DNA from 2 places in the Streptomyces sp. NPDC048600 genome. Region 1 is predicted to be linked to the other one. Evidence: riboswitches for the same ligand, from Rfam matches in the RefSeq annotation. Region 1 holds a riboswitch; the other holds the start of a gene.
The links. A riboswitch is a leader RNA that binds a small molecule or an ion and turns the genes downstream of it on or off. The one in region 1 is predicted to bind cobalamin.
Positions count from the first base shown of each region.

Region 1 (4,438 bases):
CGCGGGCGAACCGCACCCGCACGGGCAGGATGCCGAGGCCCTCGACGTGCCCCTCGCGGCTCTCGACGTCGTCCTCGATGTGCTCGCCGAGGATCTGGAAGCCACCGCAGACGCCGAGGACGGGCCGGCCCTCCGAGGCCCTTCTCACCAGGGCGTCCGCGAGCCCCCGTTCGCGCAGCCAGCGCAGTGCCTTGACCGTGCCCCGGGTGCCGGGGACGACGACCAGGTCGGCGTCGGCCAGTTCCTCGGGCCGGTCCACGAAGCGCACCACGACGCCGGGTTCGGCGGCGAGCGCGTCCACGTCCGTGAAGTTGGACATCAGCGGGATCGCGCACACGGCGACCCGCAGTACGTCCTCGCCGACGGGCGCGGCCACGTGCGACTCCCGGACGGCACCGCGCAGGGAGACCCGCAGGCCGTCCTCCTCGTCGATGCCGAGCCCGTGCCGGAACGGCAGTACGCCGTACGTCCGCCGCCCGGTGAGGCCGTGCAGCATGTCGAGGCCGGGCTCCAGCAGGGAGACGTCCCCGCGGAACTTGTTGACGAGGAACCCGGCGACCAGTGCCTGGTCCTCGGGCGAGAGCAGCGCCACCGTCCCGAAGAAGGAGGCGAAGACGCCGCCGCGGTCGATGTCGCCGACGACGAGGACGGGGAGGCGCGCGTTGCGTGCGATCCCCATGTTCACGATGTCGGTCCGGCGCAGGTTGATCTCGGCCGGACTGCCCGCCCCCTCACAGATCACCGCGTCATACGTGCCCCGCAACTCGGCCAGACAGTCCAGTACGGTGCCGAGCAACTGCTCCTGGCGGCCGCCGTGGTAGCCGCGGGCGCTGAGTTCGCCGACCGGCTTGCCCATCAGTACGACCTGGCTGCTGCGGTCGCCGCCGGGCTTGAGCAGCACCGGGTTCATCTGCACGGTCGGTTCGACCCGGCAGGCCTGCGCCTGCATGGCCTGCGCCCGGCCGATCTCGGCGCCCTCCCGTGTCACGAACGAGTTGAGGGACATGTTCTGCGCCTTGAACGGCGCCACTTTCACGCCCTGGCGCACCAGCCACCGGCAGATACCGGCGGTGACGACGCTCTTGCCCGCGTCGGAGGTGGTGCCCGCGACGAGGAGACCCCCGCTCATCTCTTCCGCCCCTTCACAACCAGGCGCGCGGCGACTCCCACGCCGAGCGCGAGCCAGCCGACCCGGCGGGAGAGCCGTACCGCCCGGTCGATGTCGGTCGCGGCGACGGCCCGTCCCGTCGCCCCGTTGAGCACGGGCCGGTGCTCGACCCGGCCGCCGTAGGACAGGGTTCCGCCGAGCCGTACGCCGAGGGCGCCCGCGAAGGACGCCTCCACGGGGCCGGCGTTGGGGCTCGGGTGCTTCGCCGCGTCGGCCCGCCAGGCGCGTACGGCACCGCGCGGGTCGGGTCCCGCGGCGGCGGCGAGCACGGCGGTGAGCCGTGCGCCGGGCCAGCCCGCGAGGTCGTCCAGCCGGGCGGAGGCCCAGCCGTAGCGCAGATGGCGCGGTGACCGGTGGCCGACCATCGCGTCGAGGGTGTTGACCGCGCGGAAGCCGAGGAGTCCCGGTACTCCGCCGAGGGCGCCCCACACCAGCGCGCCCACGACCGCGTCGGAGGTGTTCTCGGCGACCGACTCCACGACCGCGCGGGCGATCTGGTCGGCGTCCAGTGCCTGCGGGTCGCGGCCGCACAGATGGGGCAGCCGGGCGCGCGCGGCCGCGAGGTCGCCCTGTTCCAGGGCCCGGCCGACGGCCCGTGCCTCGCGGGCGAGCGAGGTGCCGCCGACGACGGCCCAGGTGGCGGCGGCGGTCAGCGCGAAGGAGGCGGTGGGGGAGGGGCGTGCGGCACGGGTGGCGGCGGCGCCCAGGGCGACCGTGCCGCCGACGCACACGGCGGTGTGCAGGGTGCCCCAGCCGCGGTGGTCGCGCCACAGCAGCCGTTCCACGGCACCGGCGGCACGGCCGAACGCGGCGACCGGGTGCCCGCGGCGGGGATCGCCGAGCAGGAGGTCACCGAGGAGGCCGGCGGCGGCGCCGTACGCGTAAACGCGATCGGCACGCATCGGGCTCAGCCGGCCGCGGGGGCGGGCGGAGCAGGGGTGATGGACCGCGAACGGCAGCCGCGCATGGCGATATGTCCTCACTCAGGGTGTCCACGCCCTGGTTCGACGAGACCGGCGGTGAGAGTTCCTGGCTCCCGGGGATGACTACCCCGGTGACAGTGGCGGGACCGCGCCGGATTCGCACCGGCTTCCTCTTCTGCCGCCGTACATGGCTCGGGCAGTCCACCACGGCCCTCGAACACCCGTCAACTCACCGTTGACCTGCGAGGCTGGAGTGTGCCGAGGCCCACACCGCCGCCGTGGCGTGGCGCGCCCGGGGACCGGCTCGCGCGGAAATGCCCGCTGTCCGGGCGGCCTTCCGCGACCGGCCTTTGTGACGCTCCGTCACGACCGCCCGTGGTGTGCCGGGAGGCGACCTGGCGGTCGCGCGATGGCCGGTCGTACGGCGTGAATCGCGGGCCGGTGGCGGGCTTGGGGGGCGCATGCGTGAGGGGGCTGTCACGGACTTCTCGTCCGCGACAGCCCCCTCACGAGGCCCGGCGTCAGGTTCCGGGCGTCAGGCCATGATCAGGTAGATGCCGTAGCCGACGGCCGCCGCGCAGGCGGCGAAGCAGGCGTAGGCACCGGTCACGGCCAGTGCGGCGGTGCCGCCCTGCTCCTGCGCCCGTTCCTGGCGGGAGAGGCCGACGACACCGAGGGTGAACAGGCCCACGAGGGCCACGGTGACCACGAGGCTGACGCCGAACACGGAGCCGAGGGCCGCCCAGTCGATCTTCATGCTGCTGATTCCTTCGTACCGGGGTGGTCGGGGCTCAGGCCGTGGCCTGCGAGGCGGCCGGCTCGGCCGCGCCCGCCGGGGCGGCGGCGACGACCGGCGCGTCGACGGTGGTGGTGCCCGCGGGCGGCGGGGTGACCATGGCGATCGCGGTGGTGACCACGCCGGCCGGTTCCTCGGTGTCGTTCACGTTGGTGTGGTCGACGACCTCGCGGCGCGACAGCTTCCAGATGGCGGCGCTGGAGCCGACCAGGAAGACGGCCACGACCGCGGTGCCCCAGGGGCCGAAGCCGGTGACCCACTCGGCGAGCGCGCCGACCAGGGCGGCGGCCGGCAGGGTCAGGCCCCAGGCGACGAACATGCGGGTCGCGGTGGACCAGCGGACCACACCGCCCTTGCGGCCGAGGCCGGCGCCCATCACGGAGCCGGAGACCGAGTGCGTGGTGGAGAGCGAGAAGCCCAGGTGGGAGGAGGCCAGGATGACCGTCGCGGCGCTGGTCTGGGCGGCGAAGCCCTGCTGCGGCTGGAGGTCGGTCAGGCCCTTGCCCATGGTGCGGATGATGCGCCAGCCGCCGAGGTAGGTGCCGAGGGCGATGGCCAGGCCCGCCGAGAGGATGACCCACATGGGCGGGTCGGAGTCGGGGGCGAGGGAGCCGCCGGCGACCAGGGCGAGGGTGATGATGCCCATCGTCTTCTGGGCGTCGTTGGTGCCGTGGGCCAGCGAGACCAGGCCGGCGGAGGCGATCTGCCCCGCGCGGTAGCCCTTCGCCGAGGCCTTGCCGTCGGCCTTCTTGCCCATCACGTAGGTGAGCCGCGTGGCGAACATCGCCGCCAGGCCCGCGACCAGCGGGGCCGCGATCGCCGGGATGAGCACCTTGGTGACCAGCACGTCACCGTGCACGGCACCCACGCCCGCCGAGGCGATGGTCGCACCGATCAGGCCGCCCATCAGGGCGTGCGACGAGGACGACGGCAGACCGACGAGCCAGGTCAGCAGGTTCCAGAGGATCGCGCCGACCAGGGCGGCGAAGATGACCTCGGGACGGATGCCTGATTCGTCGACCAGACCCTTGGAGATCGTGTTGGCGACCTCCACGGAGAGAAAAGCACCCACAAGGTTGAGGACGGCGGACATGGCCACCGCGACCTTGGGCTTGAGCGCACCGGTCGAGATGGTGGTGGCCATCGCGTTGGCGGTGTCATGAAAACCGTTCGTGAAATCGAACGCAAGTGCGGTTACCACCACAATCGCGAGGATCAGTGAGAGGTTTTCCATTTACCCAGGCAATCGTTCGAAGGTCATTGGTCAGTCGAACGTACGTAACCCAGGTGAACGGCAGGTGAACTGGACAGGGCATCGGGGTGTCCGCAGATGGGAGCAAGGATTCCTGTATCGGGCGGTGCCGGGCGGCACCCCCGGGAACTCTGCCCTCGGGCACCCCGCGCGGCCCGTCGCAGGTGGTTCCCGGACCCCTCGGAGAGATCCTGGTCACCTGCCGCGGGACACCCCGCCGGCCGGGTCCGCCTGGCAGGATCACGGCATGGCTGAGCAGCGTCGGGAGCAGCGGGACACACAGGGCTCCGGGGGAGCGG
Region 1 is NZ_JBVJGZ010000022.1:96,487-100,924, forward strand. It holds gene ACZ6SQ_RS26940 (cobyric acid synthase) at 1-1,129, opposite strand, end outside; gene ACZ6SQ_RS26945 (cobalamin biosynthesis protein) at 1,126-2,070, opposite strand; cobalamin riboswitch at 2,173-2,312, opposite strand; gene ACZ6SQ_RS26950 (hypothetical protein) at 2,627-2,848, opposite strand; gene ACZ6SQ_RS26955 (inorganic phosphate transporter) at 2,883-4,121, opposite strand; gene ACZ6SQ_RS26960 (class II aldolase/adducin family protein) at 4,387-4,438, shown strand, end outside.

Region 2 (4,438 bases), on a different contig from region 1:
CGAGTACGAGGTGTACTCCTCCAGCTGGGCCTTGGGCGCGATGTTCTTCTTGACGTTCTGCGCCGAGGTGGAGCCGGCCACCGAGCAGAGCTTTCCGCCGTCGAGATCACTGCCGGACTCGATGTCGGAGCCGGCCTTGACCAGCAGGTCCTGGTGGGCCAGCAGGTACGGGCCGGCGAAGTCGACCTTCTCCTTGCGCTCCTCGGTGATCGAGTAGGTCGCGGCGATGAACTTCACGTCGCCGCGGGCCAGCGCGTTCTCGCGGTCGGCGCTCTTGGTCTCGACGAACTCGATCTGGTCGGGCTCGTAGCCGAGCTCCTTGGCCACGTACGTGGCAACGTCGACATCGAAGCCGGAGAACTCGCCGCCCGGCTCCTTCAGCCCCAGACCGGGCTGGTCGAACTTGATACCGATCCTGATGGTCTCACCGGCGTGGGACCCCGAGCCCTGATCACCCTCACCGAGACACGCCGTCGCGGTCACAGACAGAACCAGCACGGCCATGGCCGCGGCGGGAACTCTGTGGAGCTTCATAACTGGACTTCCTTCGATTGATCAGGGCGATGCCGTGTCACGGAATCACGTACGACTTCACGGGCACGACGAGGTCCGGGGGTGCCGGATTGCCGACATGGGCCCCGGTTCGATCGGCGCGCGGCGCGCCAGGAACTGATTGCGCGCGGCCAGATCGGAGAAGCGTCCGTCCTCGACGAGAGCCATTCGATTTCGACGCGGACGGGGCGAAGCCCGAGCTGAGCGCGCCTCAGGGAAGGGCCAAGTACGGCACGGTCAATTCACCGTTTCCGGCCACGTCTCGCGTGGCATTCCCTGTCTGTTTGCGCACCGGCGCTCCGGTCATCGCCGCACGGCTCCGTCCTCCTCGGCTGCGCAGGACAGTAAAGATCCGGGACGACCAGCGTCATTACATCTGAGCTGAACTTGAGCATCACGATTGAGTAGGCAAACGACTACTCACCGGTAGGCATGCGCACCCCTGGCTACCCATTGCATTCAAGAACTTTCCCCATGTGGATCAGTTCTCTCGAATCAGCCACAATTCCTGAACGGACACTGCGACCCGCACGGTCGAGGGCCACACGAGGAAGAAGGAGAGAAGATCATGGCGATTCAGCGGATGGACAACGTCGGCATCGTCGTCGAGGACTTGGATGCCGCCGTCGCGTTCTTCGTGGAACTGGGTATGGAGCTGGAGGGCAGGACGCGGGTCGAGGGCCTGTTCGCCGACCAGTGCACCGGACTCGACGGCGTCCGCTGTGACATCGCGATGGTCCGGACCCTGGGCGGTCACAGCCGGCTCGAGCTGGCGAAGTACCTCAGCCCCGCGGCGATCAGCGACGGGCCGCGCGACCGGCCGCACAACATTCTGGGTACACACCGCGTCATGTTCGCCGTCGACGACATCGAGGACACCGTTGCCCGCCTGCGCCCCCACGGCGCCGAACTCCTCGGCGAGATCGCCCGTTTCGAGGACAGCTATCTGCTCTGCTACGTCCGCGGCCCGGAGGGCATCATCGTCGGACTGGCCGAGCAGCTGAGCTGAGCTGGAGCGATCTGGGTCCTGGTCCATGACCGACAGTGGACCAGCAGTCGGAGCGCAGGCGTGGGAGGGAACCCAGGGACGGCGGCCGGCCGGGGCCGGGGTCCGACGTTCTTCAGGACGCCGATGATGAACGACGTCCACGGCGACCCCGCCGACACCACGCTGTGGGGCGGCAAACCGGGCCGGGTTGCGGAAATTGATCCCCCTTCAGGAAGTCGTCGACACCGTGGTGGCCGGGATCGAGCGCCGGTCCCCGGTGATCGTCGCGCCGCGCCGCAACGCACTGGTCGTGCGGCACCACCGTCCCCGACGCCATCGTCCAGGCCACCAAGACCGGCTGGATCGCCCGGCGTTGAGACCGTCACCCGCGTGTGCCGGCTCACGTTCCGAGTGACGGACGTAACCCACCGGACTCGCCGCCTTCCCATAAGGTGGTCGGTGCAGCTGGTTCGCCCCGTCCGCCAGGCGGGGTGTCGCAAGAGGGAACCCGGTGGGAATCCGGGACTGCCCCGCAGCGGTGAGCGGGAACGACCGCCGTCATACGCACTGGGTCCGACGTACCGGACCCGGGAAGCGACGGCCAGTAGGTGTCCTCCGTCGAGGAGGATGTGCCCGCGAGTCCGAAGACCTGCCGACTGCCCGTGCGCGGACCACTCCGCGCGCGGAGATCCCGGTGACCTCGAGGGCGGGTCGGCGTACATACCAGGCGGACCACCGCGCTCGACGCGCACCTCGGTCCGTCCGGTTCGTCATCCCTTCGCGTTCTCGTCCCGTCTCCGGGACCTCAGGGAATCGTCTCGCGAAGGAGATCTCCGTGACCAGCAAGTCCGCTTCTGCGGCACCACGGGCGACCGTGTACGGCTACCCCCGCCAGGGCTCCGACCGGGAGCTCAAGAAGGCGATCGAGGGCTACTGGAGGGGGCGTGTCACCGCCGACGACCTCCGGGATACCGCCGCCGGGCTCCGCCGGAGCAACTGGCAGCAGCTCGCCGGCACCGGCATCCACGAGGTGCCGACCGGCGACTTCTCGCTGTACGACCACGTCCTGGACACCACCGTCATGGTCGGCGCGATCCCCGAGCGCCACCGCACGGCCGTCGAGGCCGACGCGCTCGACGGCTACTTCGCCATGGCGCGCGGTACCCAGGATGTCGCGCCACTGGAGATGACCAAGTGGTTCGACACCAACTACCACTATCTGGTGCCCGAGTTGGGACCGGACACCTCGTTCACCGCCGACTCCGTCAAGCAGGTCACCGAGCTCGAGGAAGCCCAGGCCCTCGGTCTGACCGCACGGCCGGTCCTCGTCGGCCCCCTCACCTACCTGCTGCTGGCCAAGCCCGCACCCGGCGCGCCCGCGGACTTCGCACCGCTCACCCTCCTCGACCGCCTGCTGCCCGTCTACGCCGACGTCCTCGCCGACCTGCGCGCGGCGGGTGCCGAGTGGGTGCAGCTGGACGAGCCTGCCCTGGTCCAGGACCGCACCCCGGCCGAACTCAACTCCGCTGCCCGCGCCTACCGCGACCTCGGCGCCCTCATCCGGCGGCCGAAACTGCTGGTCGGCTCCTACTTCGGCCGCCTCGGCGACGCGCTCCCCGTCCTGGCGAAGGCCCCCATCGAGGGTCTCGCCCTGGACTTCACCGGCGCGGCCGCGGCCAACCTCGACGCGCTGGCCGCCGTCGGCGGGCTGCCCGGCAGGCGTCTGCTGGCCGGCGTCGTCGACGGCCGCAACATCTGGATCAACGACCTGTCGAAGTCGCTGTCCACTCTCGGCACGCTCCTGGGCCTCGCCGACCAGGTCGACGTCGCCACCTCCTGCTCCCTCCTGCATGTCCCGCTCGACGCCTCGGCGGAGCGCGACATCGACCCGCAGATCCTGCGCTGGCTCGCCTTCGCACGGCAGAAGACCGCCGAGACCGTCACCCTCGCCAGGGCCCTCGCCCACGGCACCGACGCCATCGCCGGTGAACTCGCGGCGAACCGTGCCGACCTGGCCTCCCGAACCGGCTCGCCCATCACCCGCACTCCGGACGTACGGGCCCGCGCCGAAGCCGTGACGGACGCCGATTCCCGCCGCTCCCAGCCGTACACCGAACGCGCCGCGGCGCAGCGCGCCCGTCTCGCGCTGCCGCTGCTGCCCACCACGACCATCGGATCGTTCCCGCAGACCGGCGAACTGCGCACCGCCCGCGCCGACCTGCGCGCCGGGCGCATCGACACCGTCGGCTACGAGGAACGCATCGAGGCCGAGATCCGGGACGTCATCGCCTTCCAGGAGAAGGCGGGCCTGGACGTCCTGGTCCACGGCGAGCCCGAACGCAACGACATGGTCCAGTACTTCGCCGAGCAGCTGACGGGGTACCTGGCCACGCGGCACGGCTGGGTCCAGTCCTACGGCACCCGCTACGTCCGTCCGCCGATCCTGGCCGGCGACGTCTCGCGCCCCCGGGCCATGACCGTCCGCTGGACGGCCTATGCCCAGTCCCTCACTCCTCGCCCCGTCAAGGGCATGCTCACCGGACCGGTCACCATGCTCGCGTGGTCGTTCGTCCGCGACGACCAGCCCCTCGCCGACACCGCCCGCCAGGTCGCCCTCGCCCTGCGCGACGAGGTCGACGACCTTCAGGCGGCCGGGACCTCGGTCATCCAGGTCGACGAACCCGCACTCCGGGAGACCCTGCCGCCGCGCGCAGCCGACCACGCCGCCTACCTGGCCTGGGCGACCGAGGCGTTCCGGATCACCACATCCGGTGTCCGCCCGGACACCCAGATCCACACGCACATGTGCTACGCCGAGTTCGGCGACATCGTCCAGGCGATCGACGACCTCGACGCCGACGTCATCAGTCTGGAAGCCGCCCGCTCCCACATGCAGAT
Region 2 is NZ_JBVJGZ010000001.1:363,111-367,548, forward strand. It holds gene ACZ6SQ_RS01510 (glutamate ABC transporter substrate-binding protein) at 1-534, opposite strand, end outside; gene ACZ6SQ_RS01515 (VOC family protein) at 1,121-1,561, shown strand; cobalamin riboswitch at 1,990-2,211, shown strand; gene metE (5-methyltetrahydropteroyltriglutamate--homocysteine S-methyltransferase) at 2,376-4,438, shown strand, end outside.
Region 2: it holds a riboswitch for cobalamin, as region 1 does, so the genes downstream of both, metE (5-methyltetrahydropteroyltriglutamate--homocysteine S-methyltransferase) here and ACZ6SQ_RS26945 (cobalamin biosynthesis protein) in region 1, are expected to answer to the same signal.